Regions from separate parts of the Paraburkholderia sp. SIMBA_027 genome, predicted to be linked through region 1. Evidence: riboswitches for the same ligand, from Rfam matches in the RefSeq annotation. Region 1 holds a riboswitch; the other holds the start of a gene.
What was found. A riboswitch is a leader RNA that binds a small molecule or an ion and turns the genes downstream of it on or off. The one in region 1 is predicted to bind glycine.
Positions count from the first base shown of each region.

Region 2: another riboswitch for glycine. It lies ahead of gcvT (glycine cleavage system aminomethyltransferase GcvT); the one in region 1 lies ahead of SB764_RS34470 (D-amino acid dehydrogenase).

Region 1 is NZ_JAWRWY010000026.1:61,727-77,434, forward strand. It holds gene SB764_RS34460 (AraC family transcriptional regulator) at 237-998, shown strand; gene SB764_RS34465 (threonine aldolase family protein) at 1,077-2,174, shown strand; glycine riboswitch at 2,698-2,787, shown strand; glycine riboswitch at 2,792-2,883, shown strand; gene SB764_RS34470 (D-amino acid dehydrogenase) at 2,945-4,150, shown strand; gene SB764_RS34475 (2-dehydropantoate 2-reductase) at 4,450-5,406, shown strand; gene SB764_RS34480 (FAD-binding protein) at 5,666-5,812, shown strand; gene SB764_RS34485 (hypothetical protein) at 5,823-6,005, shown strand; gene SB764_RS34490 (hypothetical protein) at 6,280-6,438, shown strand; gene SB764_RS34495 (FAD-linked oxidase C-terminal domain-containing protein) at 6,484-6,672, shown strand; gene SB764_RS34500 ((Fe-S)-binding protein) at 6,871-7,485, shown strand; gene SB764_RS34505 ((Fe-S)-binding protein) at 7,514-7,705, shown strand; gene SB764_RS34510 (class I SAM-dependent methyltransferase) at 8,031-8,720, shown strand; gene SB764_RS34515 (H-NS family nucleoid-associated regulatory protein) at 8,940-9,236, shown strand; gene SB764_RS34520 (hypothetical protein) at 9,479-9,772, shown strand; partial or broken gene SB764_RS34525 (transposase) at 9,996-10,241, opposite strand; gene fliE (flagellar hook-basal body complex protein FliE) at 10,651-10,992, shown strand; gene flgB (flagellar basal body rod protein FlgB) at 11,143-11,640, shown strand; gene SB764_RS34540 (DJ-1/PfpI family protein) at 11,725-12,084, shown strand; gene tnpA (IS66-like element accessory protein TnpA) at 12,235-12,714, shown strand; gene tnpB (IS66 family insertion sequence element accessory protein TnpB) at 12,714-13,067, shown strand; gene tnpC (IS66 family transposase) at 13,167-14,771, shown strand; gene SB764_RS34560 (LysR substrate-binding domain-containing protein) at 14,983-15,708, opposite strand, start outside.
Region 2 is NZ_JAWRWY010000006.1:419,909-435,616, reverse strand. It holds gene SB764_RS14565 (flagellin) at 1-999, opposite strand, end outside; gene SB764_RS14560 (hypothetical protein) at 998-1,249, shown strand; gene SB764_RS14555 (tetratricopeptide repeat protein) at 1,429-3,561, shown strand; tRNA gene SB764_RS14550 (tRNA-Arg) at 3,673-3,748, opposite strand; gene SB764_RS14545 (c-type cytochrome) at 4,231-5,142, shown strand; gene SB764_RS14540 (UvrD-helicase domain-containing protein) at 5,242-7,332, opposite strand; gene SB764_RS14535 (oxidoreductase) at 7,694-8,755, shown strand; gene SB764_RS14530 (hypothetical protein) at 9,023-9,370, shown strand; glycine riboswitch at 9,618-9,728, shown strand; glycine riboswitch at 9,785-9,910, shown strand; gene gcvT (glycine cleavage system aminomethyltransferase GcvT) at 10,035-11,153, shown strand; gene gcvH (glycine cleavage system protein GcvH) at 11,224-11,604, shown strand; gene gcvP (aminomethyl-transferring glycine dehydrogenase) at 11,702-14,680, shown strand; gene SB764_RS14510 (alginate lyase family protein) at 15,047-15,708, shown strand, end outside.

The DNA.
Region 1 (15,708 bases):
GAATTGGCAGCGTCATAGGTGCATAATTTGGAAGATTGAAGATTATTTAGATGTAGCTACAATCATTGCGTCCGGTCTGCGCCACATGGCAGGCCGCGAATGCACCGGTGCCTCGTTTCTGCTGGATGATCGTTGGCCACCACTGACTATGGGGCACGAACATGAGTACTGGACATACGTCCCGATCAAACCAGGCAAAATTTTGGCGCGAGCCTGGCTTCGCGGATGCTGAACTGATGACTGCGAGCTATCGCACCCATCGGTTTCCGCCGCATGCACACGATGAGTTCGCGATCGGCGTGATTGAACGCGGGGCACAGGCATTTCTCGAGGGCCGCGGTCGACGGTTAATCATGCCGGAAGGCGCGATCTGCGTGATCAATCCCGGTCAGCTGCATGAAGGGCGTCCGGCAATTGAGGGCGGTTGGGATTACCGCATGGTGTACGTGTCCGCGTCAGCTCTGCTCGGCCTGGTGCGAGACGCGGACGGCGCACCGCAGCGGTCCGTGCATTTTCCCGATGTCGTGATGGATGACCCGGATACGATGTTGCTATTTCGCACCGCACACATTTGCTCGGAATCTCACGACGCGAGCCAGCTTGAAAAGACATCCCGACTGACAACCGCGATGACCCAACTCGTGTTGAGGCACGCGTCTACAGCTCGTCGGCCTTCCATCGGGGGAGCAATGCCAGGGGCGGTGAGGCGGGCGCGTGACTATATCGATGCCCATTTTGTGGATAATCCGTCGCTCGACGTAATCGCCCAGGTAGCAGGGATGAGCGCTTACCACCTGCTGCGCGAGTTCAAGAAATCAGTCGGGGTCGCGCCCCATGCGTACCTTGTGCAACGCCGAGTCGCGCTGGCTAAGCACCTTGTGCTTCGGGGGGTGCCGCTGCGGCAGGTTGCCATTGAGGTCGGCTACTGCGATCAAGGGCATTTGAGTCGGGAATTCAGTCGCTTCTTCGGCGTGCCGCCGGGTATCGCTCGGCAGTAAATCCGCAAGTTTGTCCAAATCCCCGGCCGGTATGTGGCTGAAGCTGTGCTCACTATTCACCTGATTCGGGAGCACACTATGATCGATCTGCGAAGCGACACCTGCAGCCAGCCTACCAAGGCCATGCGCGACGCCATAGCCAACGCACCAGTCGGCGACGACGTATACGGCGACGATCCGACCGTCAAAGCACTTGAGCGAGAAGTCGCGGAACTGCTTGGCAAGGAAGATGCCGTTTACATGGTGACGGGCACGATGACCAACCAGGTCGCGATCCGGGCGCACACCGAGCCGGGCGATGCCGTGCTCTTCGATCAAAATGCCCATGTCTACATTCTTGAAGGCGGTGCGCCGGCGGCGTTCTCTGGAGTGCTCCCGCGTCTGCTGCCCGGCGTGCGCGGCGTATTCACCCCGGAAGACGTGTCGAATGCACTCGGCGTGTCGCATCGGTTCTTCCCCAACACGATTCCCGCACCGGTCAAGCTGCTGTGTCTGGAAAACACCCACAACATCGGTGGCGGCAAGGTGTGGCCGATCGAGCGACTTCAGGCTGTCTGCGAGCTTGGCCGACAGCGCGGGCTCGCATTGCACCTGGACGGCGCGAGGCTATGGCATGCGACAGCTGCCACCGGGATTCCCGAGCGCGAATACGCCCGCCACTTCGATTCGGTCAGCGTCTGCTTCTCGAAAGGCCTCGGTGCGCCGGTAGGCTCAGCGCTGGCTGGCTCCCGTGACTTCATTGCTCGCGCGCGTCGTTTCAAGCAGCAAATCGGCGGTGGTTTCCGCCAAGCCGGGATTATCGCGGCAGGTGCGCTGCATGCACTGCGCAATCATCGTGAACGGCTTCAGGAAGATCATGAGCATGCTCGAATGCTCGCCAACGGTATCGCAGGTCTGCCTGGCATTTCGCTCGATGTTTCCGCGATCGAAACTAACATCGTGCGTTTCGGCGTCTCTTCGCTTCCCGCTGGAACATTCGTCGAGCGTCTTTACGACAAGGGTCTGTATGTACTGCCGTCCGGCGCAGATGGCGTACGCGCCATTCCTTATCTGAACATAACTCGCCAGCAGGTACAGGAAGCCATCGATATCATTTCGGTCGTCGCACAAGAGAACGCACGTAACGCTGGCGTGAGTGGACCTGGCGGCAAGGTGTCGTCTGGGGCCGGCTATTAATTACATTTTTTGGCGTCAGCCTAAAGTATTACCTTGATAGCAGTAAAAGCGGGGGTGACGATGCCCTCGTGACGGTCGCTATCTCTCGATCAGCTCGTCACACCAACTCGTTGGTGGCGCGTGGCAATGCGCGCAAGTGCGTTGCCACGCGTCTATCGAGAATGGCAGGGCGGAACCAAAGGCTCGAGCGATCAGGAAGTCAGTGCGCGTCTCGACGCAGTCGTTCATAGGGTGTGCACACGACCGGGGCAGATAACGGAGCGCACGTTCAGGTTGGCACCGATCAATTTGTCGAAAGGGAGTTCCGACCTGTCACTTTGCAGAGGAATGTCTCGCAAATTCGAACGGCTGCACAGGATTGGCGTGAGTGGAGCAGCTGCCTCACGCGTTGGCGATGCAGGGCGTACTACTCCTGCCGTTGGAAGGATCCACTCCTCCGACAAGATGCATCGGGGTGTCCGCGTCAAGCGGTGAGCCTAGCTATTGTCCGATGCATGTCATGGTAGTTTTGCAATCGTTGTATTCGTGCATCACGGGAGAGACCGCTCGATTGAGCGGCGCCGATGGAGCAACCGCCCCGGAAACTCTCAGGCAAAAGGACCGTGATGCGAGGACGCTCTGGAGAGCGGCGCCTCGTGCGCCCACCGAAGGGGAGCCACCGCCGTAACGCAACAGGGACAGTGGCGAAACTCTCAGGTAAACGGACAGATGGGGCATCCGCGTCGGCGACACATATCGCTGGCGATGCTCAATACAATCTGGACCAGAACATGTCACGAATCGCCATCATTGGCGCCGGTATTACCGGCGTCACTACCGCTTATGCCCTTTCGAATCACGGCCATAGCGTCAGTGTCTTCGAGCGGCATCGCTATGCCGCAATGGAGACGTCCTTCGCGAATGGTGGCCAGCTCTCGGCCAGCAATGCGGAGGTATGGAACAGCCGTGCCACTGTCCTCAAAGGACTGCGTTGGATGTTCACACGCGACGCACCGCTGCTACTGAATCCGCGGCCAAGCTTACACAAGTACGGCTGGATTGCCGAGTTTCTCGGAAACATCCCGCGATACGAAGCGAACACGATTGAAACTGTGAGGCTTGCGATCGCTGCACGCGCACACCTATTCCACATTGCGGAGCGCGAGGGCATCCAGTTCGATCTCGAGCAGCGCGGAATCTTGCACTTCTATGCAACGCGCAAGGAGCACGAAGCAGCAATGCGCGTGAATACCTTGCTGCGAGCGGGGGGGCTGGATCGTCGCCCAGTGACGCCGGAGGAGATGCGCGCAATCGAGCCGACTCTTCACGGCCGCTTTCAAGGAGGATTTTTCACTGAGTCGGATTCGTCCGGGGATATCCACAAATTTACCGGAGGGCTTTCATCGGCCTGCGAGCGTCGCGGTGTGCAATTTCACTACGACACGGCAATCGACAGCGTCGAATCCGTGGACTGCGGCAAGATTTTGATTTCTTCCGACCAACGACGCGAAGTCTTTGATCGCATCGTCATCTGTGCCGGCGTCGGCAGTCGCCGGTTCGCTGCGATGCTGGGCGATCATGTGAACGTCTATCCAGTCAAGGGCTATTCGATCACGGTACATCTGGATGATGAACCGAGTCGGAGCAGCGCTCCCTGGGTGAGCATCCTCGATGACCGCGCGAAGATCGTCACCAGCCGTCTTGGGACAGACCGGTTCCGGGTTGCGGGCACAGCAGAGTTCAACGGCGTGAACCGGGATATTCGTTCGGATCGGATCGAACCATTGATCAATTGGGTGCGTCGATACTTCCCTGTCGTCTCCACTTCGCGAGTTATTCCATGGGCAGGACTGAGACCGATGCTGCCAAGCATGCTGCCGCGCGTGGGTCGTGGCAGGCGCCCTGGTGTCTTTTACAACACGGGACATGGTCATCTGGGCTGGACTTTGTCGGCGGCAACCGCGGAGGCCGTTTCCTCCATGATCGGTGTAGATTGAGCGAATGGCAACATTGCCGTTTGCCAACAGAGCGTGCTTTGCCACAACTCGCCCGGATAGAGTTCGGAAACTCCCATTTGCAAGTCAGTCGCCTGCAAGTGCAGTGGCAGATCGACATCACCTCGGTCTATCGGGTTTTTGTCTTTCCGCAGCAGCGGCGAAAGTACGGTAACTACGGGCCCCTATCGTTTTTATAGATGAGATACTACTTTGATAGTAGTATCTCATCTATAGCGGTGTTCGCCCTCATAGAATGGGACCGGGCACCACGCCACATATCACGCAGAGCGGGACATTCGATGGCAGACAATATGAGCAACCGTCATGAAAGGCTTAGAGTTCTTATCCTTGGCGCTGGCGCACTGGGTGGTTACTATGGCTCCCGCTTGATCCAGGCCGGCGCTGATGTAACGTTCCTGGTGCGTCCCCGGCGCGCTGAAGCGTTGATGCGCGATGGATTGCGTGTATCGAGCTCATTGGGGGACTTCTCTTCGGCGGTCCGTACGGTGGCCGCGGACGCAGTGAGGCCGGGCTACGACCTGGTCTTGCTCACCTGCAAAGCGTACGACCTCGACGACGCCCTGAATTCGTTGGCGCCCGCGCTAGCCGGCGCAGCCGGTATTCTCCCCCTGCTGAACGGCATGGCGGTGTACGACACGCTAGACCGTCGCTATGGTCGAGCGCGTGTGCTGGGGGGCGTCTCGTATATCGCGGCGTCGAGCGCAGAGGACGGCAGCATCGTGCACATGGGCAATCAGGACAAGCTCATTGTCGGTGCGCGCCATCCGTCGCAACGCGATCTGGTCGGGCAGCTCCATGCGGCGTTCGCCGCCACATCGGGCTTGCGTGTGTTGTCCGAGAGAGTTGATGCTGACCTCTGGCAGAAGTGGGTAATGCTGTCCTCAGGCGCAGCCGCGACCTGCCTGATGCGCGGGCGCTTGTGCGATATCTTGCGAACGTCTGATGGCAAGAACTTGATCTCCGCATTGATCGAAGAGTGTGTAACTGTCTCCAGGGCGGAGGGCTTCGATCTCAGCCCGCAGGTCGTGGACGGCGTCCGTCGCTTTTTGCTGGATGCAGAGTCGACCTGGGCCGCATCCATGATGCGCGATATTGCGCGACTCTCCCCGCGTATCGAGTCGGAAGCGATCGTCGGTGACATGATCGCCCGCGCGGCACGCCACCAGATCGATACGCCATACTTGCGGGTTGCCTATGCGCATCTGCAAACGTACGTCCTACACAGCGCGAATTAATACAAGTGCTATTGGCGCAACCCTCACCATCGGTGCTGCGCCCCACCTGGCTATCGATCCGAAGAGTATCAGGCGCTACGCGCCGAGCGCGACGCTGCGTGCCGAGCTTCAGGAAGCGAAACCAGTTGGTAGAGACTACCGGCTTCGCACTGCGCGGTCATCTTGCTGAGCTGGGCGCGGAGTTTATGATGAGTGCCGGACGTGGACTTCACGCTGTCGCAGCCGGGCATGCCCGACGACATCGCACGAGCATCGTCGCGTGGTGGAAGCCATGCGCGCGTTCCAAGAAGCCGACTTACCGATGCTCACGCGTGGCGGGGGCACGTCGATGTGCGGGCAGTCGGTCAACGCGGCGGTCATCATCGACGCGTCGAAGTACCTCACGACCATCGGGGAAAACCGATGAGACGAGCCTCGTGGCTAAGGTGCGGCCGGGCGTGATCTGCGATCAGCTCAACGACGCCGCCGCGTTGCGCGAGCACCTCGCGGCGGGCGGCCGACGCGCGGAAATTGTCTCGGGTCTGCTCGGTCCCGTGGAGAGATACGGCGACGCCATCCGCGAAGGCTTTCCCAAACTCAAGCGCCGCGTCGCGGGCTAAAGCGCCGACCAGCTGCAGCCGGCGAACGATTTCAACGTCGCGCGTGCTGGTGGGCTCCGAAGGTACCGGCGTTTCCGTGCTGCGCGCGAAGACTACGCTAGTCATCAACCCCGTACATCGCCTGCTCGTGGTGTTCGGATTCCCGACCATTTTCGATGCCGCCGATTGCGTGCCGCAACTTCTGCCACGGTCGCCGATCGCGATGTGAGAGCTAGACACGGGCATCGTCGAAGGCTTTCGCGAGCGTTGCATCGCGCTGGCTGACATCGTCGATTTGTCAGAAGGCAATGCTTCGCTGATCGTCGAATTCGGCGCGTTCGACAAGGCCGTGGCGATGGAATTCGCGCAGCGCGCGGCGGCACTCGCGCCTGAGTTGTCGGGCACGCCGTCGGCGCGGCTCGTCGACGATGCCGCGCTCATGAAGCGTTTGTGATCAGCCCGCGAAACCGCCGCGTCGGCTACCTCCATCGGCGACGACATGTCGAAGCCCGATCCGGTCGTCGGCTGGGAAGATGCCGCCGTGGAGCCGCGCCATCTCGGCGCCTACCTGCGCGAATTCTCGGCGCTGTTGGAATTGTACGGCTACAAAACGAGTGTGTACGGCCGTTTCGGCGATGGCTGCATTTACTCGGGCATCACCTCGACCTGCGTAACGGGCAAGGCCTGAAGCCGTGGCGCGAGTTCCTGTTCGACGCCGCGAAGCTCGTCGTGAAGTACGAAGGCTCGCTGTCGGGCGAACGGTGCGACGGCTAGGCGAAGGGCGAGATGCTGCACCTGATGTACTCGCCGGAACTGATGGAAGCGTTCCGCGCCTCCAAGGCGATCTGGGATCCGCGCGAGCGTATGAATCCGGGCAAGCTGGGCGATGCCATGCCGGTGGACGACAAACCTGCGCCTCGGCACGACCTATCGTCTCTTACATGTGTCGCGCCAGTTCACGTTCGGCGATCTAGCGAAGCCCGACACGTTCGCGCGCGCGACGGAGCGCTGTATCGGCATGGACAAGTGCCGTTCGCTGGGCGGGGACAAGATGTGTCCGAGCTATCGCGCGTCGCGCGAAGAGAAGTATTCGACGCGCGGCCGCGCGCGTCTGCTCTTCGAACTGCTCAAGGGCGAAGTGATCGAGAACGGCCGGCAAAGCGCGGCCGTGAAGGACTCGCTCGATCACTGTCTGGCCTGCAAGGGCTGTCGCAGCGATTGCCCCACGCATGTGGAAGTCGGGAATCACAAGAGCCACTTGCTTTACGAGTATCACAAGTACAAGCGCCGTCATGTGATGGACGCGGTGGTGAGCCGCACCGGCAAGTGGCTGCCCGCCGCCACGCATGCGAGCGGGGTGGCGAATGCGCTGATGCGCAATCCGTCGTTCCGCAAGGTGAGCGCGAAATTCTTTCTCGCCCGAAGACGTGAAGTTTCCGGCCATCGCCGCGAAAGCTTTCCGCAACGGCGCGAGCGCGAAGCGCCTGCTCGCGCTGTGTGAAAGCACGACAAGCGGGAGGAGGAAGCGCATGCCCGTTCTGCTATGGGCCGACACATTCAACAACGGCTTCACGCCCGAAGCGATGGAAGCGGCGGTGCGCGTGTTCGAATCGAAGGGCCTCGAAGTGCGCCTGCTGAGCAGGCACGTGTGCTGCGGATGTCCGATGTACGACGCGGGTCTGCTCCACCGACATTTTCATGTCAACCGCGTAAGCCGGTAATCGGCCGACTATAGTTCAAAAGAATCTCGTCTCCACGAGCGCCACCAGCTCAGGAAGATTCGGCATCTCAGATCACTCTGCACGGTGCTCATGACCATCGATTAGTTATCGCCACATCTGAAATATTAGGTAAGGCATGCTAAGGTATCGAAAGTAGATTGCCGTTGCGCATGAGGATAGGTGAGTCGCACTGATCTTGCCGACCTAGCTTTTGGTGCATTCGTCGGAGCGGCGCGCGCAAACGCCTTATTGGTCTACATTTTTCAATACATGTGACAGCGATTGTCCCCGCAGTCATTTGATTAACCCGAACAACGCCAACACTGTGGATACGAACAATCTGATTCAGGTAATAGAATATTCAATCTTCAGAAAGACTACTGACAGCTTCGATGTTCTTCAGTGCGCAAAGATCGATGCAGCGCTGTCTTCAGCTCGGTACTATCAGCGAAACATGCTGAGATCCAAAAATTTCTCCAATGATCTGGATCATTTGGCGTTTTCGCTCGAGAACACTTGTATAAATGGTCTTTATTTAGAGTTTGGTGTGGCATCTGGGCGCACGATCAACCACATTGCTGGATTGAAAAGCGGACAGACAATCTACGGATTCGATGTATTCACGGGTCTGCCTGAGACATGGAGAACTGGCTTCGAGTCGGGCGCCTTCGGACGTGCCGCATTGCCGCCGGTACGGGAGAACTGCAAACTGATTTCAGGACTTTTCGAAAATACCTTGCCTCCATTTATAGAAGGCAAGTCCCGCGATATCGCATTCATCCATGTCGATTGCGATTTGTACGCGGGCACACGCACCATCTTGGAGACATGCCGGCCATATTTGAAGGCCGGCACCGTGATCTGTTTCGACGAGTATTTTAACTACCCCGGCTATGAGCAGCACGAATTTTTAGCTTGGCGCGAGTTTTATAATAAGTATGGAATTGCATATGAATATCTCGGCTTCGTCAGCAGTCACCAACAGGTATCGATTCGTATCACAGCAATCGCCTAGTTAAGGCGATTGCTGTTATCGCTGGCCCCTTGTTTGCAACGTGATGGTAAGAGTATTTCGGCTATGACTGAAAGGTTTGCATTTCCCACCAAGCTGAACACGCATTAGTCACTGATGGGCGTCAGCGTGCGTGCGGGGCGGGCAGCGGGCAACTGCCGGTTGCACTGACGCGAAGCGGGCTATGATCGTCATCATCGTATCCGATCGGGGAGATAGATCTTGGCGACATACAAGGAGCTGAAAGCACAAATGGCCGAGCTGGAGGCGCAGGCGGCTGCTGCCCGGGAGGCAGAGTTTCAGGAGGTCCTCGCTGACATCCGGGCGAAGGTGTCCGAGTACGGATTCACGGAGCAGGACATCTTCGGCCGCAGGCGTGGTGGACCGCGGGCGCCGGCGGCACACGTGGCGGCCAGATACCGTGACCCGAAGACGGGGGCGACCTGGTCGGGTCGGGGCCGGGCGCCGAACTGGATCAAGGACGCGAAGAACCGCGACAGGTTCCTGATCGACAGCTAATACGCGCGGGGAAGCAAACGTCAGGCATATGCGTTTCCACGAACGGGCGGCAGGCGGGTATCGCATCGGCGGTTGATGGTCAGTGAACACGCGCAACGGCATCGGGTGAGGGTCGACGCGATCCGGCGTACTCTCGACCATCTCAGATCGCCAGCGCATGCATGTAGCAACCGGCGAACGTGTTTGGCGCCAATCCCGGTGCGTAGCGCAATAGGTCCGGCGGCTCCGCGTAAAATGCGCTTATGTTTAACTCCGCGGAGCGCAGGTTGGTCAGGCCAAGGAAAGCAGAAAAATTGAAGGTTGTCGCAGTCCGCATCGATCCGGGCATTGAGCGCAGGCTACGGCTTCTGGCGGAAACAAGCGGCCGCAAGCCGTCTTTTTTCCTGCAGCAACTGATCGAAGGCGGGATCAGCGCGCTCGAGGAGGTCTGGCTGCCAGCGGACCAGTTGGCGCAGGTCCGCGCCGGCGAAGTACCCGGGCCCGCTGCGTTCCGGGCAGCCCCTGATCTGTTCGACGAACCGGAGTTTGATCGCTGAAGGGTTGCGTGCCCCAAGCGCTAGTCCGTTGCCCACCGACTGCTCATAGGGACCTGTGGTGGCATGGATGCGCTCGTCAAGCCTATTGCCGTGGACACGGCATTTTCCACTTCGTTAGATCGCCCAGTTGCAGAGGGAACGAACAGCTGCGGATGGGAGCGATTTTATGGGGCCGGTACAAGTTTCACTTCCCGAACGGATCAATTTTTACTTTGTCGGACGGTTGCCAGACACCAGCGTGCTGCCACTCGACCAGACGTCGCCAGCGAGCCGTGCCTGAACCGCATCCCATTTCTTGCGGGATCAGATTCCATGTAATGCCGGAGCGCAACACGAACACAATGCCTGCGAGCACCGCGCGGTCGGGTGTCGGTTTGCGGCCCGCATACTGGCGATTGCGTGGCGCTCGCGCAGGCAGAAGCGGTTCGATGAGTGACCACAATTCGTCGTCGATTAGTTCTTTAGGCATCGCATCCTGTCAGTCAAAACAAGACAGCAAGTTAAAACCAACCCAGAAAAGTTAACAGCCCCGAAATTTAATTTCGCAACAACTTCTTAGCCGAACCCGGGAGGACCGTCGCCGATATATAGGACCTCCAAGCTCGCTGACAACAATGGCCGCTCCCTGCTTGGCTCCGGACGGCCACTCGCAGCGCACGTTGCTGTGTTGAGTCGTCGTTCGGTAACTTATTGTCATAGTAGTTGCGAGCAAGATAACAAAGTTGTAATTGGACCGTATCCTTGGCGTCATGAAGGATCGTCATAATGTCCTCCGCTCTGGTGCGCGGGCTAAGAGCGACTCCTACAGACGAAACCAGCGCGCACCATGCGCAGCTTTAAGCCGGTTACGTTTGCCCGCGCCGCAATGACGGGAGATAGTGATGGTACCGGTAAATCCGATCACATCTGCTTTGCAGCAGATGCAAGTAATGGCGAATGAAGCGGCGAATCCGGAGTCGCTGGACTCTTCGGCGTCGGTTTCGTCTGCGACCAGCCAGGTTAGCTTCACGGAACTGCTTCAACAGTCGCTCGCGAAGGTAAGCGCCAGCCAGGCGTCGGCATCGGGTGAGATGCATGCGTTCGAACTTGGCGCGTCGAACGTCTCGCTCAATTCTGCGAAGATTGACGGCGCTAAAGCCGGCATTATGTTTCAGCAATCGCTGCAAATCCGCAACAGACTCGTAAGCGCCTATACCGACATCATGCAGACGCAGTTGTAGTGAAACGTCGGGCTTCTGGATGCTCAGAATTTGAGTCTTGGGCAATGCCGACCGATTTGCCAAAGGTTATTACGGACTCGGGGCCTTCTCAGTTGCCGAAATTAACGTTCTGTGACGCCTTGCACGCCCGATCAATCGTAAGGGACTTTAATGCTAGATAAGCTCGATGCCGCCTTCGCCTTTGACAAACAGGCGCTTGATGTCCGCTCGTACCGACAGGAACTGATGTCCTCGAACATCGCGAACGCAGACACGCCAGGCTACAAGGCGCGCGATGTCGATTTCGCGTCCTCTCTTGCCCGAGCACTGCGACGGAGCGACGGCACGGTGGGCTCGGGCCCGTCGAAAGGCTCTGCGCTGCCCATGATGGGGACTGCCAACATAACAAGCGGCGTGACGATGGCATTGACGCAACCCGGTCACATCGCCGGCGACACGACGCTCGTCGCAATGGGCGGACCTGCCGATGACTATGGCCCGTTGCTATACCGAATTCCAATACAGCCAGCGCTCGACGGCAACACGGTGGATCTGGATACAGAGCGCGTTCAGTTTGCGGACAACACGGTGCATTTCGAATCGCTGCTTACGGATGTGTCGGGAGAAATAAAGACGTTGCAGTCGGCGATCACGTCGGGCGGCACCTGAGGTTGGGAGACGTTGATCAGCGTAGCAACTTCCGCCGACGGGCGTGTAACCGACTCTTGAGCGTCCGACTGAACACAAGGCTGGATCAAATTTGACCGTCATGTTGGCGACGTGAAGGCCTCCGAGTACGACGCGTACATTGTTCCGGGCGGGACGTGGAATCCGGACTCCCTGCGAGCCGACCGGGACGTCCTGAATCTGGTTAACGAGGCTCATGCTTCAGGAAAGCTTGTCGCCGCAATCTGCCACGGTCCCTGGATCCTGGCAGATGCAGGGCTCCTTAAGGGGCGCCGCGCGACCGCATGGTGGTCGACGGAGAAAGATCTGACGAATGCTGGCGCGACCTACATTGACGAAGCCGTCGTAGTAGACGGGCGCATTGTGACCTCCCGTGCACCGACGGACCTCGAGCCGTTCGTCACGAGGATTGGTTCGATGCTGTAACGGACTCCGATTAGTGTCGACCACACTGATCTGAGCTGCGGGCGCCCATCGTCGACGGGACTTTCGTAAGCGCGAAATTCTCCGCACCTAGGCAGCGCTGCCGAATCGATCCACGATTGCGTCCGCAGACTTGAATTGCGGACGCAGATGATGACCGACACTGACTTTGACTTTCTCCCTCTGCGCGTAACCCGGACGTGCGCGGATGGCAAGCATCGATACGATCCGGAGGGCAAGCGTAAGTTGATCGCAGCCTGTCGCCGGCCGGGCGCGTCATTGGCTGGTCTGGCGCTGAAGGCTGGGGTCAATGCGAACCAGTTGCGCAAATGGGTGCAACTGGAAGAGCGACGTGAAGTTGCCGACGTTTCACATGATGCTATCGCGCAAGCACCGTCAACCTTCGTGCCGGTCGTCTTGATCGGCGAGTCACTGGCATCGACTCCTGCGGACACAGCATTACCAGCCCCGCAGCCGTTGCTGCAACGAGATCCGCCACGTCCGTCGCCGCGAGCTGCACCACTTGCGCGCTTGTCGGCAACACTGCCTAACGGTGTCGTGCTCGAGCTCGAATGCTCTGGGAGAGACACCTCGCTGGTCACGGCGATGATTGCCGCGCTGGGAGCGGGCTGATGTTCCGCTTCGACAACGACCTGCGGATCTACCTGCATCGCGAGCCGATCGACTTCCGGGCTGGACTGAATACGCTGGTGACGATGGTCGAACAGTCGATGCAGCTCGATCCGCTCGCGGGAGCCGTCTTCGGATTCCACAACCGGAAACGGGATCGGGTAAAGCTGTTGCTCTATGACCGTGCCGGCTTCTGGCTGATGTTGAAACGGCTCGAGGTGGATCGTTTCGCGTGGCCCCGTCGTCAGCAGGCCGTGATCGAACTCACGGTCGACCAGCTCCATCTGCTGCTCGACGGCGTCGATCTCGACGCGCTGCGTCCACATCCCGCACGACAGTACTGCTTCACGAGTTGAGGAGCGGAATCGCGAACGTCGTTGGCGAACAACGGCCGTCCCGGCTGTTACACATCTCCGTAAACCTGTGCGACGCCGCGCTTCGCTATCGTGAAGCGCATGAAAGCCGATCTCGCCCGATTGCCGCAGGCCGCCAAGGTCTATATCCACGAACTCGAAGCAGGTCTCGCCGAGCGCGATGCCAGGATCGACGAACTGACCAAGCGCCTCGACGCGTTGGAAGAGCAATATCGTCTCGCACTGGCCCGACAGTACGCGCCAAAGAGCGAAAAGCGCGAGGGCCGCGTGTTCAACGAGGCCGAAGATGCCGCCGACGCCGATCCAGACGGCGCAGGCGACAGTGACATGCCTTCGCTGCCGGACACCGGATTGCCGGAGCTCGACAAGCCCGAGCCGCGTAAGCGCGGCCGCAAGCCGCTGCCTGCGGATCTGCCGCGCGAGCGCATTGAGTACGACCTGCCCGAAGAGCAGAAGATCTGCCCGTGCTGCGGCAAAACCCTGCACCGCATGGGCGAGGACGTCAGCGAACAGCTGCACATGGAGGTCAAGGTATCGGTGCTGCAGCACGCGCGCGCCAAATATGCGTGCCGGCACTGTGAACGTCACGGCGTGCGTACGCCAATCGTGATCGCGCCAATGCCAGCGCAGCCCCTGCCGGGCAGCTATGCCAGTCCGTCGATGATCGCCGCCGTCACGGCCGGCAAGTACGTCGACGGCACACCGCTGTATCGAATGGAGGATGTGCTCGCGCGCTCGAACATTGCAGTCAGCCGCGGCACGCTGGCGAACTGGATCATCCGCCCGGCCGAGCTGCACTACGCGCGGATTTACGATGCGCTCAAGCAGATTCTGCGAAGCCAGTGGTTGATCCACGGCGATGAGACCACGGTCCAGGTGCTCAAGGAAAAGGATCGAAAGGCACAGGACACGTCGTACATGTGGGTCTACAGGAGCGCAGCGGACAGCGAGCAGCCGGTCGTGTTGTTCGAGTATCAACCTGGGCGCGGTGGGGAACATCCGCGTGCCTTCCCCGGCGACTACGCCGGCACGCTGATGACGGACGGTTGGCCTGCCTGGCGCACGATCAAGACGGCGATGCACCTCGGATGCCTGGCGCACGCGAGGAGGCTGTTTACGGACGCGCTCAAGGGCCAGAAGAACAAGCCGAGTCCCCGCATCACGAAGGCACTCGAGTTCTTCCAGGCGCTGTATCAGGTCGAGGCGCTCGCGAAGCAAACGCTGCCTGAAGGCGAAACGCTGACCGATTACCGGTATCGCCTGCGGCAGCAGCACAGCGTGCCGCTGTTGACCGCCTTCAAGACCTGGCTTGACGAGCTGGCACCGAAGGTTCTGCCGCAGAGCCTGCTGGGCGAAGCGATCGGTTACTGCCGTCGGCAATGGCAGTATCTGATCCGCTACGTCGATGACGGCCGTCTGCCGCTTGATAACAACGTCATCGAGCGCGACATCAGGCCGTTTGCCACTGCGAGAAAATCGTGGTTGTTCAGCGACACGGTTGCGGGTGCGAAGGCGAGTGCGATGGTATACAGCATGATGCTCACATGCCGCGCCTGCGGCGTCGAACCGCACGCCTGGCTGCTGCATGTGCTGACCGAATTGCCGCAGCGCGCCGCAGACGCGGACATCAGCGACCTGCTGCCGTTCAATTACGTGAAGCAACAAGCCGAGGCGAGCGTGAGCTGACACAGCGAGCGCGCCGCAGTCATCGCGCCGGCACACTTTACCGAAACCCAGATGCGGCCATCGCCGGTCAGCCTCGGCCGTAGCGATGCGGCTATGCTTGCCCATCAGCTGCAAATGATTCTCCATTCGGTGTGCTGAATTTACCGCTTACGGACTTTCGGGCGCCCGCTTCATTTGGGCATCAGTCCTCGACAAGCGGTGCGGTGCCCGGTCAGCCAGCCTCGACCTGGTCGAGAAACCATTCTTTTAGTGTCTCGACGGCTGGGACGGCCGCCTCCGCGCGTGGATGGACCAGGTAGTAGGCAGTTCGGAGCGCAAGCGCGAATACGAAAGGCTCGACAAGGGATCCGTTAGCCAGTTCGTCCTCCACAAGCAGCGCGCTCGTTAAAACGATGCCTTGGTTTCTAAGCGCCGCATCAATGGCCATCAACGACTGGTCGAAATGAATGCCGCGAATCGATTCGATTTCATCCGGCGAAAGTTCGCTGAATTTGCTTAGCCAGTCCACCCAGTGAGGGTGAAGCGTGTTATGCAGCAGTGTCGCTCGTGCCAGGTCAGCGGGCGCCTTCAATGCGAGCTCACTCGCGTAGCGCGGGCTGCAATACGCCCTGGCCTCATCAGCTCGAAGGAGGGTGACGCACAGATCAGCGTCGCTACCGTCGAAATACCGGACGGCTAAATCAACCGGTTCGAAATCGAAGTCGACAAGCGTGGTCGAGGTGGTCAGGTTGAGCGCAATACCTGGGTTTTCGCTCAGGAACGCAGCCATGCGCGGCGCGAACCACTTCGCGGCGAAGCTTGGCGGCATTGTCACGCGCAGGCCGCGCCGCCTGGACTCGCGAATCCTGTGACTCGCCAGGACGATTTGCGCTAGCGCTGGCTGTATCTGCAAAAAGTAGGCCTTCGCCTCTGGCGTTGGGATGAGCTGGCGTATCTG
Region 2 (15,708 bases), on a different contig from region 1:
CAGCGTGGTCAGCGCGTTGTCGATCGATTCCATCGCCATGCTTGCGCCGCTTGCGGTGCTGATGTTGATGTCCGAAACCTTCGACGTCGTGTTGAGGTAGTCGATCTGTGCGCCGACTGCGTCGTCAGCTGCCGACGTGAAGCCGACGCTGGTGCTCGCACCCGACATGGCGGTGTCGATAGCCGAAGCGAACGTCGAACCTGCTGCACCTGCCGAAGCTGCGCTCGAATCGATGACGGCGTTGCCGTTCGCATCCGACGTGACGCCTGCGCCCGAGAACGCAGCCGAGACGTCCGCGTAGCTGACAGCCTGGTTGTTCTGGTCCGTCAGGGTGAAGCCGCCGCTGCCGTCCGACAGAACGTTGATCGTCGTGATCGTTGCCGGGCCAGCCGTCGTTGCGCCGCCAGCGTCCGAGCTCAGCGCGCCGGTCGAGTCGAGCGACAGGTTCGTGAACGAACCCAGCGTGTTGCCAGCTTGCGGAACGCCCGTGCCGAGGTTGGCCGACGACATGTCTTGCGACAGGTTCAGCGTGATCGACTGACCGACGTTTGCGCCGACCTGGAACGTGACCGTGCCCATCGAGCCGTCGAGCAGGTTCATGCCGTTGTACGTCGTTTGCGACGCAATACGGTTCACTTCCGAGATCTGCTGCGTCACTTCCTTCTGGAGTGCCGCGCGATCGTCGTCCGTCATCGAGCCGTTCGCTGCTTGCGTAGCGAGCTGGCGGATACGTTGCAGGCTGCTCGTCAGCGAAGCCAGACCGCTCGATGCGGTTTGGACCATCGACGTACCGTCGTTCGAGTTCGACACGCCTTGATTCAGACCGTTGATCTGGGTCTGCATGATGTTCGAGATCGCCAGACCTGCTGCATCGTCCGCTGCGCTGTTGATGCGCTTGCCCGACGAGAGGCGCGTGATCGCCTGCGAAAGTGCGCTACCCGAGCCCGTCAGATTCTGCTGCGAGACGAGCGAGTTGATGTTGGTATTGATTCCAAGCATGGATATTCTCCAGATGGGGCCAGTCAGCCCTGGTAACGGCAGCGGTGCGATGGCCGGCCGCCTTGTTTGTGATAACGACCCTGGCCGGAAAATCTTTAGCACCTTCCTGAATCTTGCTTGCAGGGGAGCCGCGCCATCCCCGCCGATGCGCCGCGTGGCGGGCTTTCCCGGCGATCGCACCGTGCTCGACGAAGATGCGCGCCGATGGCTTCCTGATACGGTTTTATATGCGGCAATGCGAATTGCGTAATTGAAACGCCATTGCTCCGGCATTGCTCCGGCATTGCGACGGCATTCACCTTACAGCCTGAAAAGTGATTAATGCGCCCGCGCGATTGCCGGAATTGGGCGGTGCTCCGCGCTCAATTCCGGCCGCCGCGGCACGCGCGCTTCGCTTAATCTGGGCGTCCTGCTCCTGCCTCGACCACCGTGACCGCAACACGCACGCCCCTCCGCTCGCACGACGCCATCCTGCGCGACGCCACGACGCTCTGCGCCGGCCAGCAATTCGCCGATGCCCTGGCCCTGCTCGCCCCGATCGTCGGCGAAACGGCAAGCGCCAATGACGCCGCGCTCGCGCACGCGCTCCAGCTCGCCGCCACCTGCGCGTCGGGCGCGGGCGAGCCCGAACGGGCGAAAGCGTTCTGGGTGCGCTGTAGTGAAGCGGCGCCGGATTTCGCCGAGGGCTATCGCGGACTGGGCGCGACGCTGGCGCAACTCGGCCAGCTTGCCGAAGCGGAAGCCGCCTATGAACGCCTGACCGAGCTGCGCCCCGACGACATCGACGCTCACCATCATCGCGGCCTCGTGTTGCAGCGTCTTGGCCGCTACGCCTCGGCGGAGGCCTCGCAACGCGCGGCGCTCGCACTGGAACCGGGACACGTCGGCGCGCGCTACCACCTCGGCGCGGTGCTGCACGACCAGCGCCGGCTCGACGAGGCCGAAGCGGCGTATCGCGAAGCGCTCGCCGCCGATCCACAGTGCGCGATGGCGAGCAACAGCCTCGGCAATCTGCTGTGCGAGCGCGGGCGGTTCGACGAGGCCGAAGAAGCGTATCGTCAGGCGCTGCTCGCGCAACCACAGTTCCCCGAGGCGCTGAACAATCTGGCCGCGCTGTTCAAGGCGCGCGGCCGTCTGCCCGAAGCCGAACTGGCCTGCCGCCTCGCATTGCAGATGCGCCCCGACTTCGCCGATGCACTCAACAATCTCGGCTGCGTGCTCACGGCGCTCAAGCGTCTGCCCGAAGCGGAAAACGCCTTCCGGCAAACGCTCGCGCTGCGCCCCGATTTCGCCGACGCGCACTACAACCTCGGTTGCGTGCTGCACGCGACCGAGCGCGTGGCCGAAGCGGAATCGGCCTATCGAGAAGCGCTGCGGCTCGCGCCGAACCGCGTCGAAGCGGCCAACAATCTCGGCTGCACGCTGCTCGCGCTCGGACGTCTGCATGACGCGCTCGCCGCGTTTCATCACGCGCTCACGCTGCGCGCCGACATGGCCGAAACGCACTTCAACATCGGCAGCATCATGAAGGAGCTCGGCGAGCTCGATCACGCCGAAAGCGCCTATCGCCGCGCGCTCGTGCTGCGCCCCGATTACGGCGATGCGATGTTCCGGCTCGCCACGCTGCTCATCAGCGTGGGGCGTTTCGAGGAAGGCTTTCTGCTATACGAATGTCGCTATGGCATGCCCGGCTTCGCGCCGCACGCCACGCAGTCGATGCTGCCTTGCCCGCGCTGGCAAGGCGAGCCGCTGACCGGCAAGACGCTGCTGGTCTGGCAGGAAGACGGACTCGGCGACATGTTGCAGTTCGGCCGATATCTGCACGCGCTGAAGGCACGCGGCACGGCGCGCGTGGCCTTTGCGTGCGTTGCGCCGCTGCATCGCCTGTTCGCGGAAGTCGAAGGCGTCGACGTCGTGCTCAGCCACGAAGCCGCGCTCGCGCGCGCGAACGAATTCGATTGCTGGATCAGTCCGCTGAGCGCGCCGCTGCGACTCGGCACCACACTCGACACGATTCCGCCGCCGCTGCGCATCGCGCAGTGTCCGTCACGCGTCGAACATTGGCGCGCGCGACTCGCCGATCTCGGCGCGGGACATCGCATCGGTCTCGTCTGGAAAGGCAATCCGAAACATCACAACGACGCGCACCGCTCGTTGCCGATGCTCAACGCACTCGCGCCGCTCTGGGGGCTGCCGGGCGTCAAGTTCGTGAGTCTGCAAAAAGGCGCGGGAGAGGACGAAGCACTGTCGTTGCCCGCCTGCTTTCCGATCCTGCCGCTCGGCGCCGATCTCGACGATTTCACCGACACGGCCGCGCTCATTTCGCAACTCGATCTCGTGATCTGCGTGGATACGTCGACCGCTCATCTCGCGGCCTCGCTCGGCAAACCGTGCTGGGTGCTGCTGCCGTCGTACGACGTCGACTGGCGCTGGATGCATGGCCGCGACGACTCGCCGTGGTATCCCGAGACGGTGCGGCTGTTCAGACGAGGACGCGAGGAGCCGTGGCCCGCGGTGGTGGAGCGCATGCGCGCGGCGTGTGCGCAGTGGCTGGGTGTGTGAGGGGAGCGCAAAAAACAAAGGCCCCAGGCTTGCGCCATAGGGCCTTGCTTGATGCGGGTCGGTGCGGCTTTGTGCAGTTTGATCTGCTACTCCGACGTGATACGCAAATTTTGGCGCGCCCGGCTGGGATCGAACCAGCAACCCCTGCCTTCGGAGGGCAGTACTCTATCCATTGAGCTACGGGCGCGTGACTCGCGCGAACTGGCGTGGAGGAGAAACACCCAGGCTCATTCGTGCGAAAGCGCTGCCAGCCAGACCGCAAAATACGGGGATAGCAGCGCCGTAGAGACCGAGAGGATACCCGGTTTCGATGACAACGTCCACCGCGCGCGGGCCGCCGGGACCGGGCCGGCAGCGGTGTACGCGCACCCCCAGGCAAACGCACCCACACGCGCAAACCCATGCGACGACACCCGCGCCCGATGCGCTATGATCCGACGCTTTTTAAGCAGCAGCCGCGTACCAAGGCCAACGCCCCACCGCGCCCAACCCCCGGTAAAGCAGGCAAGACAAGCGCATCGATGCGGGTAAACGCCCGCTTAAGCGCCCCCGCGCACCGCCACCGGGCGCGAAACCTTGCGTCTATAATCGTTCCTGTTTGATCATTCGCAAGGCCGTTGCCGTCCTGCTGTACCGCTCACCACAATACCAACGGGAGTCGAGACAAGCATGAGCGAAGCACCCCACGGAGCCCCGATCAAAACGCCCGGCCAGTTGATCGCCGCTGTCATCGCCGGGTTTGCCGTCCCTATCGTCATCATCGTTCTGCTCGCCTACTACGTCGACAACACGACGCGCACCGGCGCGGGCACCGACGAACTCTCCGCCCAGCAAGTCGCCTCGCGCATCGCGCCGATCGCCCAGGTGTCGATCCGCGACGCCAACGCGCCGCGCGTCTACAAGACCGGCGAGCAGGTCTACCAGGCCGTCTGTTCCGCCTGCCACGCGAGCGGCGCGGCGGGCGCGCCGAAGTTCGGCAACACGGGCGACTGGGCGCCGCGCATCGCCCAGGGCTACGACACGCTCTGGCACACCGCGCTCTCCGGCAAGGGCGCGATGCCGCCGCGCGGCGGCACCAGCCCCGACGACTACAGCGACTACGAAATCGGCCTCGCCGTGGCCTACATGGCCAATCACGGCGGCGCGAACTTCCAGGATCCGCCCAAGCCCGCGCCGGGCGCGGCGAACGCGGCGTCGGGCGCAGCGGCGGCAGCGCCGGCCGCATCGGGCGCCGATGCGAACGCTGCCCAGGCCTCCGCCGCCGCGGCCGCCATCGCCGCGATCCCGCAGGCCGCTTCGGGCAACCCTGCGGCAGGCGGCGCGACGCAAAGCGCCGACGCCGCGCAGGCCGGCAAGGCGCTCTACACGCAGGTCTGCCAGGCGTGTCACGCCGCGGGCGTGCTGGGCGCGCCGAAGTTCGGCAACAAGGACGACTGGGCGCCGCGCCTCAAGGACCCGATGGACACGGTCTACAACTACGCGCTGCACGGCAAGGGCGCGATGCCGCCCAAGGGCGGCTCGAACGCCTCGGACGCCGACGTGAAGGCCGCCGTCGATTACATGGTGAGCGCCGCGAAGTAAGCCGCGCGCCGCAAACTGCGTAACAAAAACAAAGGGCCGCATCGACACTCGATGCGGCCCTTTCCCTTTCAGCCGGACGCGTGCGCGCGGGCGATCAGATCAGCCCTTCTGCAACAGCGCCTTCAAACTCGCGAGCCGGTCTTTCGGCGACATCGGCGCTTCCTCGGCGGTCGGCGGCGGCGCTTCGTCGAGTCCCATTTCGGGGATGAAGCGCGACGGCTCGCACACCACCGTCTCGCGCGCCCGCCTGCGCTTCTTGCACCAGTTCAGATGCAGGCTGCGCTGCGCGCGCGTGATCGCCACATACATCAGGCGGCGTTCTTCCTCGATGCGCGAATCGTCGACGATGTCGTCTTCCGAGCCGCCGCGATGCGGCATGATGCCTTCCTCGACGCCCACCAGGAACACGTGCGGATACTCCAGCCCCTTCGACGCGTGCACGGTCGACAGGCGCACCGCGTCCGGGTCCTCTTCCTTGCCTTCAAGCATCGACATCAGCGCGACGGTCTGGATCAGGCCCATCAGATTCTTGCCGGTGTCGGCGAGACCGTCGGTGTTGTCGTAACCCGTCGCCTCGCTGTCTTCGCCGATCTCCTGCTCGGGCTTGGTGCCCTTGCGCTTGAGCCACTCGAGGAATTCGAGCACGTTCTGCCACTTCGACTGCGCCTGGCGCTCGTCGAAGGCGTCGTAGAGATACGCCTCGTAGTGGATCGCGTCCATCAGTTCGTCGAGCACGACGGTCGCCGGATCCTTCACGGCTCGCTCCGCCAGACGCTGCATGAAGTCGCAGAACACGCGCATCGGCTCGACCTGGCGCGCGGACAGCCGCGCCTCGATGCCGCCCATGTACACCGCTTCGAACAGCGACACCTTCGCCTGCCCCGCGAACGAGCCGAGCGCTTCGAGCGTGGTGTTGCCCACGCCGCGGCGCGGCGTCGTGATCGCGCGGATGAACGCGGGATCGTCGTCGTGATTGGCGATCAGACGCAGATACGCGCAGATGTCCTTGATTTCGGCCTTGTCGAAGAACGACTGCCCGCCCGACAGCACGTACGGAATGCGCTCGCGGCGCAGCACCTGCTCGAAGATGCGCGCCTGGAAATTGCCGCGATAAAGAATGGCGTAGTCGCGGAACTGCGCGCGGCGCTCGAACTTGTGCGCCGAGAGACGGAACACGACCGATTCGGCTTCGTGCTCCTCGTCGTTGCAGGGCGTGACGGTGATCGTGTCGCCCATGCCGTGCTCGGACCAGAGCTTCTTCTCGAACAGCTTCGGGTTATTGGCGATCACGTTGTTCGCCGCCGTGAGAATGCGCACGGTCGAGCGATAGTTCTGCTCCAGCTTGACCACGTGCAGCTTCGGATAATCCTTGCCGAGTTGCGCGAGATTTTCGATGGTCGCGCCGCGCCAGCCGTAGATCGCCTGGTCGTCGTCGCCCACGGCCGTGAACGCCGCGCGCGGGCCCGCCAGCAGCTTGAGCAGCTCGTACTGGCAAGTGTTGGTGTCCTGGTATTCGTCGACCAGCAGATAGCGCAGCTTGTTCTGCCAGCGCTCGCGCACCGGCTCGTTCTTCGCGAACAGTTCGGCGGGCAGGCGGATCAGATCGTCGAAATCGACGGCCTGATAGGCGTGCAGCGTCGCCATGTAGTTGCGGTAGACGATGGCCGCCTGATGCTCGTCCTCGTTCGACGCCGTCGCGAGCGCCTGCTCGGGCATGACGAGACCGTTCTTCCAGAGCGAGATGATCGACTGGATCTTGCGGATGAAACCCTTGTCGGTCGAGCCCACCTGCTCCTGGATCATGGCGAAGCAGTCGTCCGAATCCATGATCGAGAACTGGGGCTTGAGTCCCAGATGCTCGGCTTCCTGGCGCAGGATCTGCACGCCCAGCGAGTGGAACGTACAGACGGTCAACTGGTTCGCCGGCACCTTGCGGCCTTCCTTGCCGGGCGTCGTGAGCGTCTTGCCTTCGAGCAGTTTGCCCACGCGCTCGCGCATTTCGGCGGCGGCCTTGTTGGTGAAGGTGACGGCGGCGATATGGCGCGGCTCGAAGCCTTTCGCTTCGATCAGATGGGCGATCTTCTGCGTAATGACGCGCGTCTTGCCGCTGCCCGCGCCGGCGAGCACGAGACAGGGACCGTCGAGATAGCGCACCGCTTCGTTCTGGGCGGGATTCAGGCCTGCGGACATCGTTGCTGGATTGGAAAAACGGGTGGTACTGCCGGGTAGCGTGCGGCGCAAACCCTGCGCATGATGCAGACGATGCTCATGGCGCGGCGGCCCTTCACGCGAGAGCCGCGATGTTAACACGATGCGGTGTCGCGCCGATGCCGCCCCGCTAACGGCGCGACGCCGCATCCCGCGCGCATCAGGTCACAGCGTCGTGTCACAACGACACGCCGCGTCGACCAGCCGATCCAGCCGCACGCCGATCCGTCCCCGCAGCGCCCCGCCACGCGCGCCGTCGTGCGTGCCACAATAACGGGCTCCCGCCACCCGCGGCATCGCTACCCGCCGTGCCGCTCCCACGCTGGAAAGAGGACGCGCTTACATGACAGCACCGCTGCAAATCGGCCTGATGGGCTATGGCTTCGCCGGCCAGACCTTCCATGCACCCGTGATCGCCCATAGCGGCACGGCGAATCTGCCCGTCACGCTTGCCGCCATCGCCACGAGCCAGGCCGAGCGTGCGCAGGCCGACTATCCGGACGCCGCAATCGTCCCCGATCTCGACGCGCTGCTCTCGCTCGACGCGATCGAATGCGTCGTGATCGCCACGCCCAACGACACGCACTACGAACTCGCGCGCCGCACGCTGGAGCGCGGCAAGCACGTGCTCGTCGACAAACCGGTCACGCTCACCGCCGAGGAAGCGCGCACGCTCGCGGCCATCGCGCAGCAGCGCGGCCTCGTGTTCGCGCCGTTCCACAACCGTCGCTGGGACGGCGACTTCCTCACAGTCAAGCAGCTGATCGCGAACGGCGAGCTGGGCCGCGTCACGCATTACGAATCGCACTTCGACCGCTTCCGTCCGCAGGTGCGCCAGCGCTGGCGCGAGGACGCGACGCGCGGCGGCGGCCTGCTCTACGACCTCGGGCCGCATCTGATCGACCAGACGCTCGCGCTGTTCGGCGCGCCCGAGTCGGTCACGGCCTTCGTGCACACGCGCCGCGACCACGCCAGCGCGCCCGACTACGCGCACCTCGTGCTGCGCTACGACGGCCTCGACGCCGTGCTGCACGCGAGCGCGCTGGCCGCGTACGCGCCGCGTTTCGCGATTCACGGCACGCGCGGCAGCTACCTGAAAAACGGGCTCGATACCCAGGAGGACCAGCTGAAGGCGGGCCTGCGCCCCGGCCAGCCCGGTTTCGGCGACGGCAACGAAGCGGGCCGACTGCACGTCATGGCCGACGACGGCCAGGAGTCCGACCGCGACGTGCCCAACGCCGCGGGCAATTACGCCGACCTGTACCGCGCGCTCGCCGCCGCGATCCGCGAGGGCACGCCGTTCCCGGTGAGTCCGCAGGACGCCGTCGACGTGATGACGATCGTCGAGCTGGCGATGCGCAGCGCCGAGGAAGGCCGCACGATCGCCTTCACGCGCGCTCAGTGAGCACGCAGCGCGAACCTCGCGCGAACCGACTGCCCGGCGAGGCCGCGCGGCTTGCAAACCGCCGACGCGTCTGAAAGGTCCATACAAACGGTTACAAGTCTGCGCCGCCGTGCGGTCATCGCACGGCGCGCGCGACGCGTTTGCCGACGAACAACGCCAGAAACAGAGCGATAACGTTCTGCATCTTCCGGGGTGCAGGGTTCGTGGCGCGCGCCAGCCCGCCCCGGACCGACAACAAGGAGAGTCTCAATGACCCGATTGAATTGTGTGAACCGTGCCATCCGCCTGAGCTGCGCCGCCGCGCTGATCTCGACGCTCGCCGCATGCGTCGTCACCCCGCCCGCGCAGCATTCCGGCTCGAATCCGCATGAACTGGCCGTCGACCGCCTGCATCAGGTCGACGCCCGCATCGACACCCTGGGGCGCCGCATCGACGCGCGCGTGAACCAGGGCTACTATCCGCCGCCGCAGGGCGCCGCGCTGCATCACCGCCTCGACACGATCCGCGGCGAGGCGCACGACATGGCTGCGCAGCACGGCGGCGGCATCTCCGGCGACGAGCAGCACGTGCTCAACCAGGAGCTCGATACGGCGGCGCGCGCCATCGGCGAATAAGCCCGCGCAAAACCACCGCGATCACATGGGCCGCCTCGCGCGGCCCGTTTCTTTTTTTGGCGCGCATGCGCGGTCGCGCGCGAGCGGTTCTTTCGGGGCCGCATGCGCGCAAGCCTTGCCGGGCGGCGTTCGGCGCATGGCCCGCCAGCACGCGCGGCCGGCTGGCGCAGGTTCCACTCCCGTTCCGCCGCCACGGTGCGCCTAATTTTTCCGCATTGACACAGCCCGCCGGCGTCCAGCACAATCGCTGCGCGCGCCGGGAGAGCGCGACGTTCGCGAGTCGAGTCAATTTCGAATCGCAACGCCGCCGCCGAAGGGGCAACCCACAAACTCTCAGGCAAAAGGACCGTGCGCGCCGGACCGCTGCTTCGCCTGTTTCGCACCCGCGTGCGAGACGCGCGAGACGGCACTCAGGTCCGCAACTCTGGAGAGCGGCAGTAGAACGGCGGAGGGATCGTAACCCTGGCGTTCAGGCTGCCCACCGAAGGGGCGCGCGTCGATCGACGCAATCTCTCAGGTACCGAGGACAGAGGGGCCATGCAAGAACCGACCACGGGCATCGTGCCTGCGGCGAGTCCTGCATGGCCTTTTTCGTTTTCGCTCGAATTCCGGCGGGACATTCCCCCGGAGTCGCACGAAAACCCTCGCGACCGCCTGAGGCCTCATGACCGAACTCAAACGCACTCCGCTGAACGACACGCACCGCGCGCTGAACGCCCGCATGGTCGATTTCGGCGGCTGGGACATGCCCGTCAACTACGGCTCGCAGATCGACGAACATCGCGCCGTGCGCACCGACGCCGGCATGTTCGATGTCTCGCACATGTGCGTCGTCGACTTCTCGGGCGCGAAGGCGCGCGAATTCTTCGCCCACGCGCTCGCCAACAACGTCGCCAAGCTGACGACGCCCGGCAAGGCGCTCTATTCCTGCATGCTCAACCCCGAAGGCGGCGTGATCGACGACCTGATCGTCTATTACTTCGCCGACGACGCGTTCCGCACCGTCGTCAACGCGGGCACCGCCGACAAAGACATCGCCTGGTTCGAGAAGCTCAACGCCGAAGGCGGCTTCGGCCTCACCATCACACCGCGCCGCGATCTCGCGATCGTCGCCGTGCAAGGCCCGAACGCGCGCGAGAAAGTCTGGGCCGTCGCGCCCTCCTCGCGCAGCGCCACCGAAATCCTCAAGCCCTTCAACGCCGCGAAGATCGACGCCACGCCGTTCGGCGAGCTGATGATCGCGCGCACCGGCTACACCGGTGAAGACGGCTTCGAAATCGTGCTGCCCGCCGCCGCCGTCTGCGAGTTCTGGGACGCGCTGCAACGCCAGGGCGTGAAGCCCTGCGGCCTCGGCGCGCGCGACACGCTGCGCCTCGAAGCGGGCATGAACCTCTACGGCCAGGACATGGACGACAGCGTCTCGCCGCTCGACGCGGGCCTCGCCTGGACCGTCGACCTGAAGACGCCGCGCGAGTTCGTCGGCCGCGCCGCGCTCGAAGCGAACGGCACGCGCTCGACCTTCGTCGGCTTGATCCTGCAGAAGGAAAACGGCAAGGCCGGCGGCGTGCTGCGCGCTCACCAGAAAGTGCTGACGCCGCACGGCGACGGCGAGATCACGAGCGGCACCTTCTCGCCGACGATGCAGGAATCCATCGCCTTCGCGCGCGTGCCCGAGGGCGTGCAGCCGGGCGACGTCGTGCAGGTGCAGATCCGCGACAAAGCCCTTCCCGCAAGCGTGGTAAAACTGCCGTTCGTGCGCAACGGCAAGGTGCTGGTCGCCTGATCCGCAAGGATTCCGGCGCGCACGCCCACCCTCTTTTCAAGTCATAAACGAACCACGCACTGGAGCAACCATGAGCATCCCGGCCGATCTGAAATACACCGAATCGCACGAGTGGATCCGCACCGAAGCCGACGGCACGCTGACCGTCGGCATCACCGATCACGCGCAGGAAGCGCTCGGTGACATCGTCTTCCTCGAACTGCCCGAAGCCGGCCGCGCCGTCACGGCGGGCGACGCCATCGCCGTGATCGAATCGGTCAAGGCCGCCTCGGACATCTACGCGCCGGTCTCGGGCGAGATCGTCGAATCGAACTCGGCGCTCGTCGACGCCCCCGAAGGCGTGAACGGCGCGCCCTACGAGTCGTGGCTCTTCAAGATCAAGCCGGCCGCCGACGCCAAGCTCGACGCGCTGATCGACGCCGCCGCCTACGAGAAGGCCATCGGCGCCTAAACCCCGGGACGGCTTTCGCAGAAGGCCCGTCCCAACGCACAGGCGCGGCGGCATCGCGGCACTACGCGACGCGCCGCCCGCGCCGGCAGGAAACCTCATGAAGCTCGAACACCCGGATCGTCTGATGAACACCTCGCCCACGGCTCTCTCGCTCGCGGCGCTCGAAGCGCACGACGCCTTCGCCGCCCGCCACATCGGCCCCGACACGGCCGACCAGCAAGCGATGCTCGACGCGCTCGGCTTCGCGTCGCGCGCGGCGCTGATCGACGCGGTGATTCCGGCGAAGATCCGCCGCACCGAGACGCTGCCGCTCGGGCCGTTCTCGCAGCCGCGCTCGGAAGCCGAGGCGCTGGCCGCGCTGCGCGCGCTCGCGGACAAGAACCAGGTGTTCCGCTCGTACATCGGGCAGGGCTATTTCGACACGCACACGCCGGCCGTCATCCTGCGCAACGTGCTCGAAAATCCGGCGTGGTACACGGCCTACACGCCGTACCAGCCGGAAATCTCGCAAGGCCGTCTGGAGGCGCTGCTGAACTATCAGCAGATGATCGTCGACCTGACGGGCCTCGCCATTTCCAACGCATCGCTGCTCGACGAAGGCACCGCCGCCGCCGAAGCGATGACGCTCGTGCAGCGCGTGGGCAAGTCGAAGTCGAACGTGTTCTTCGTCGCCGACGACGTGCTGCCGCAAACGCTCGAAGTCGTGCAGACGCGCGCCAAACCGATCGGCATCGAAGTGAAGGTCGGCCCCGCCGCCGAGGCCGCGCAGGCGAACGCCTTCGGCGTGCTGCTGCAATATCCGGGCGTGAACGGCGACGTGCGCGACTACCGCGAACTCGCCCAGGCCGTGCACGCCGCGGGCGGCGCGGTGATCGCCGCCGCCGACCTGCTCGCGCTCACGCTGCTCACGCCGCCCGGCGAATGGGGCGCGGACGTGGCCGTGGGCAACTCGCAGCGCTTCGGCGTGCCGATGGGCTTCGGCGGCCCGCACGCCGCCTACCTCGCGGTGAAGGACGACTTCAAGCGCCAGATGCCGGGCCGTCTCGTCGGCGTGACCGTCGACGCGCAGGGCAACCCGGCGCTGCGCCTCGCGCTGCAAACGCGCGAACAGCATATCCGCCGCGAGAAGGCCACCTCGAACGTCTGCACGGCGCAGGCGCTGCTCGCGATCATGGCCAGCATGTACGCGGTCTATCACGGTCCGCAGGGTCTGAAGCGCATCGCGCAGCGCGTGAACCGCGTGGCCGCCATTCTGGCCGCGGGCGCGCAGAAGCTCGGCTACACGCTCGTCAACGCGTCGTTCTTCGACACCATCACGTTCGAAGCGGGCGCGCGCACTCAGGCGCTGCATGACGCGGCGCTCGCGCGCGGCATGAACCTGCGCCACGTGAGCGAAACGTGCGTGGGCGTCTCCGTCGACGAAACCACCACGCGCGGCGATCTGGCCGATCTGCTCGCCGTGTTCGCGCAAGCCGCGTTCGCGGGCGAGACGCCGTCGGTCGACGCGCTCGACGCCGACCTCGCCGCCGCCAACGCCGCCACCTTCCCGGCCGCGCTCGCGCGCGAAAGCGCTTATCTCACGCATCCGGTCTTCAACCGTCACCATTCGGAAACGGAAATGCTGCGCTATCTGCGCAGCCTGTCGGACAAGGACCTCGCGCTCGACCGCTCGATGATTCCGCTCGGCTCGTGCACGATGAAGCTCAACGCCACCTCGGAAATGCTGCCGGTGACGTGGCCCGAGTTCGGCCAGATTCACCCGTTCGCGCCCGCCGAGCAAACCGTCGGCTACCGCGAAATGGTCGATCAGCTCGAACAGATGCTCGTGGCCGCGACCGGCTACGCCGCCGTCTCGCTGCAACCGAACGCCGGCTCGCAGGGCGAGTACGCCGGTCTGCTGATCATTCAGGCGTATCACGCCTCGCGCGGCGACGCGCATCGCAACGTCTGCCTGATTCCCGCTTCGGCGCACGGCACGAACCCGGCTTCCGCGCAGATGGCGGGCATGCAGGTCGTGGTGGTCGCGTGCGACGCGCAAGGCAACATCGATCTCGCCGACCTCAAGGCCAAGGCCGAACAGCACGCGGCGAAGCTCGCGGCGATCATGATCACCTACCCGTCCACGCACGGCGTGTTCGAGGAAAACGTGCGCGAAGTCTGCGAAATCGTGCACGCGGCAGGCGGCCAGGTCTACGTGGACGGCGCCAACATGAACGCGATGGTCGGTCTCGCGGCGCCGGGCCAGTTCGGCGGCGACGTCTCGCACCTGAACCTGCACAAGACCTTCTGCATTCCGCACGGCGGCGGCGGCCCGGGCGTCGGTCCGGTCGCGGTCGGCGCGCACCTCGCGCAGTTCCTGCCGAACCAGCTTTCGTCGGGCTACAAGCGCTCGACCGATCAGGGCCACGGCATCGGCGCGGTCAGCGCGGCGCCGTACGGCTCGGCCTCGATCCTGCCGATTTCGTGGATGTACATCGCGATGATGGGCGCGGCGAACCTCACCGCCGCGACCGAAACCGCGATCCTCAACGCGAACTACGTGGCGAACAAGCTCGCGCCGCACTTCCCGGTGCTGTACAGCGGCCCCGGCGGCCTCGTCGCGCACGAATGCATTCTCGATCTGCGCCCCATCAAGGATGCGAGCGGCATCACCGTCGACGACGTGGCCAAGCGCCTGATGGACTACGGCTTCCACGCGCCGACCATGAGCTTCCCGGTGCCGGGCACGCTGATGGTCGAGCCGACCGAGTCGGAGTCGAAGGAGGAGCTGGACCGCTTTATCGACGCCATGATCGCGATCCGCGAGGAAATCCGCGCCGTGGAAGACGGTCGCGCCGACGCCGAGGACAACCCGCTGCGTCACGCGCCGCACACGGCCGCCGTGGTGGTCGCCGACGGCTGGGCGCACGCCTACTCGCGCGAGCAGGCGGCGTATCCGCTCGCGTCGCTGGTCGCGCGCAAGTACTGGCCGCCGGTCGGCCGCGCCGACAACGTCTACGGCGACCGCAACCTGTTCTGCTCGTGCGTGCCGATCGACGCTTACGACGATCAGGCCGACGGGACCGCCGGCGAATGAGCGTAACCGTCGGGTAACCGGCCATGACCGCCGCCATGCCGCCGCACGACCTCCGGTCGACGCGGCGGCGCCGTGCGGCCGGCCCGGCGACCCGGCGTGCGCCCCGCCCTGCGACGTTACTTTCGTTACATTTGCCGCCGCGAAACTTCGCCAAAGCTCGCCAAACCGTTAACATCACACACCTGTCAGCCTTGAACCAGGGAGTCGCGCATGGCGCGGAAGGTGGGAACGGCCTTGGCCGGAAATCCGGCGATCACGCAGGCCAAGGGCCGCTTGGCGCGCGGCGGCGCGCGCACGCTCGCGGCGGCCTGTTTCGTGAGTGCGGGCCTCGCGGCCCTGAGCGCGGCGCAACCGGCGCGCGCGGCGATGAACTTCTGCGCGGCACCGGCCCTGCAGACCAGCGAACGCACCAATTCGGACCCCGGCGTGAAAGCGCTGGTGGCCGAAGTGCAGGCGCACGTGAACGACGTGCCGCATCCGCTCGCGCGGCTGCACACGGAAGGCACGCTGCCGCACGAGGGCATCTACGACCAGAGCGTCGAGGCCGAGAAGGAACTCGACCTGATGCGCAACGCGGCGCTCGCCTGGCGCGCCACGAGCGACGACCGCTTCCTGAAGCTCGTCGACCGCTTTCTGTACGCGTGGGTCACGACCTATCAACCGAGCTTCAATCCGATCGACGAAACGCGCTTCGAAGCGCTGATCCTCGCGTACGACATGACCGCGAGCGCGCTGCCGGTGAAAACGCGCAACGCGACCATGCTGTTTCTGAACAAGTTCGCGAACGGCTACATCCAGCAGGTGGACGCGCAGCCGCGCCCGCTCAAGGGCACGTTCGCGAACAACTGGCAGAGCCATCGGGTCAAGCTCATTGCGATGACGGCGTTCACGCTCGACAACCGCAAGATGATCGCGACGGCGCAGCGTCTGTTCGTCGAGCATATCGGCGACAACGTCGCGCCCGACGGCTCCACGCTCGATTTCACCGAGCGCGACGCGCTGCACTACGTGACCTACGATCTGCAGCC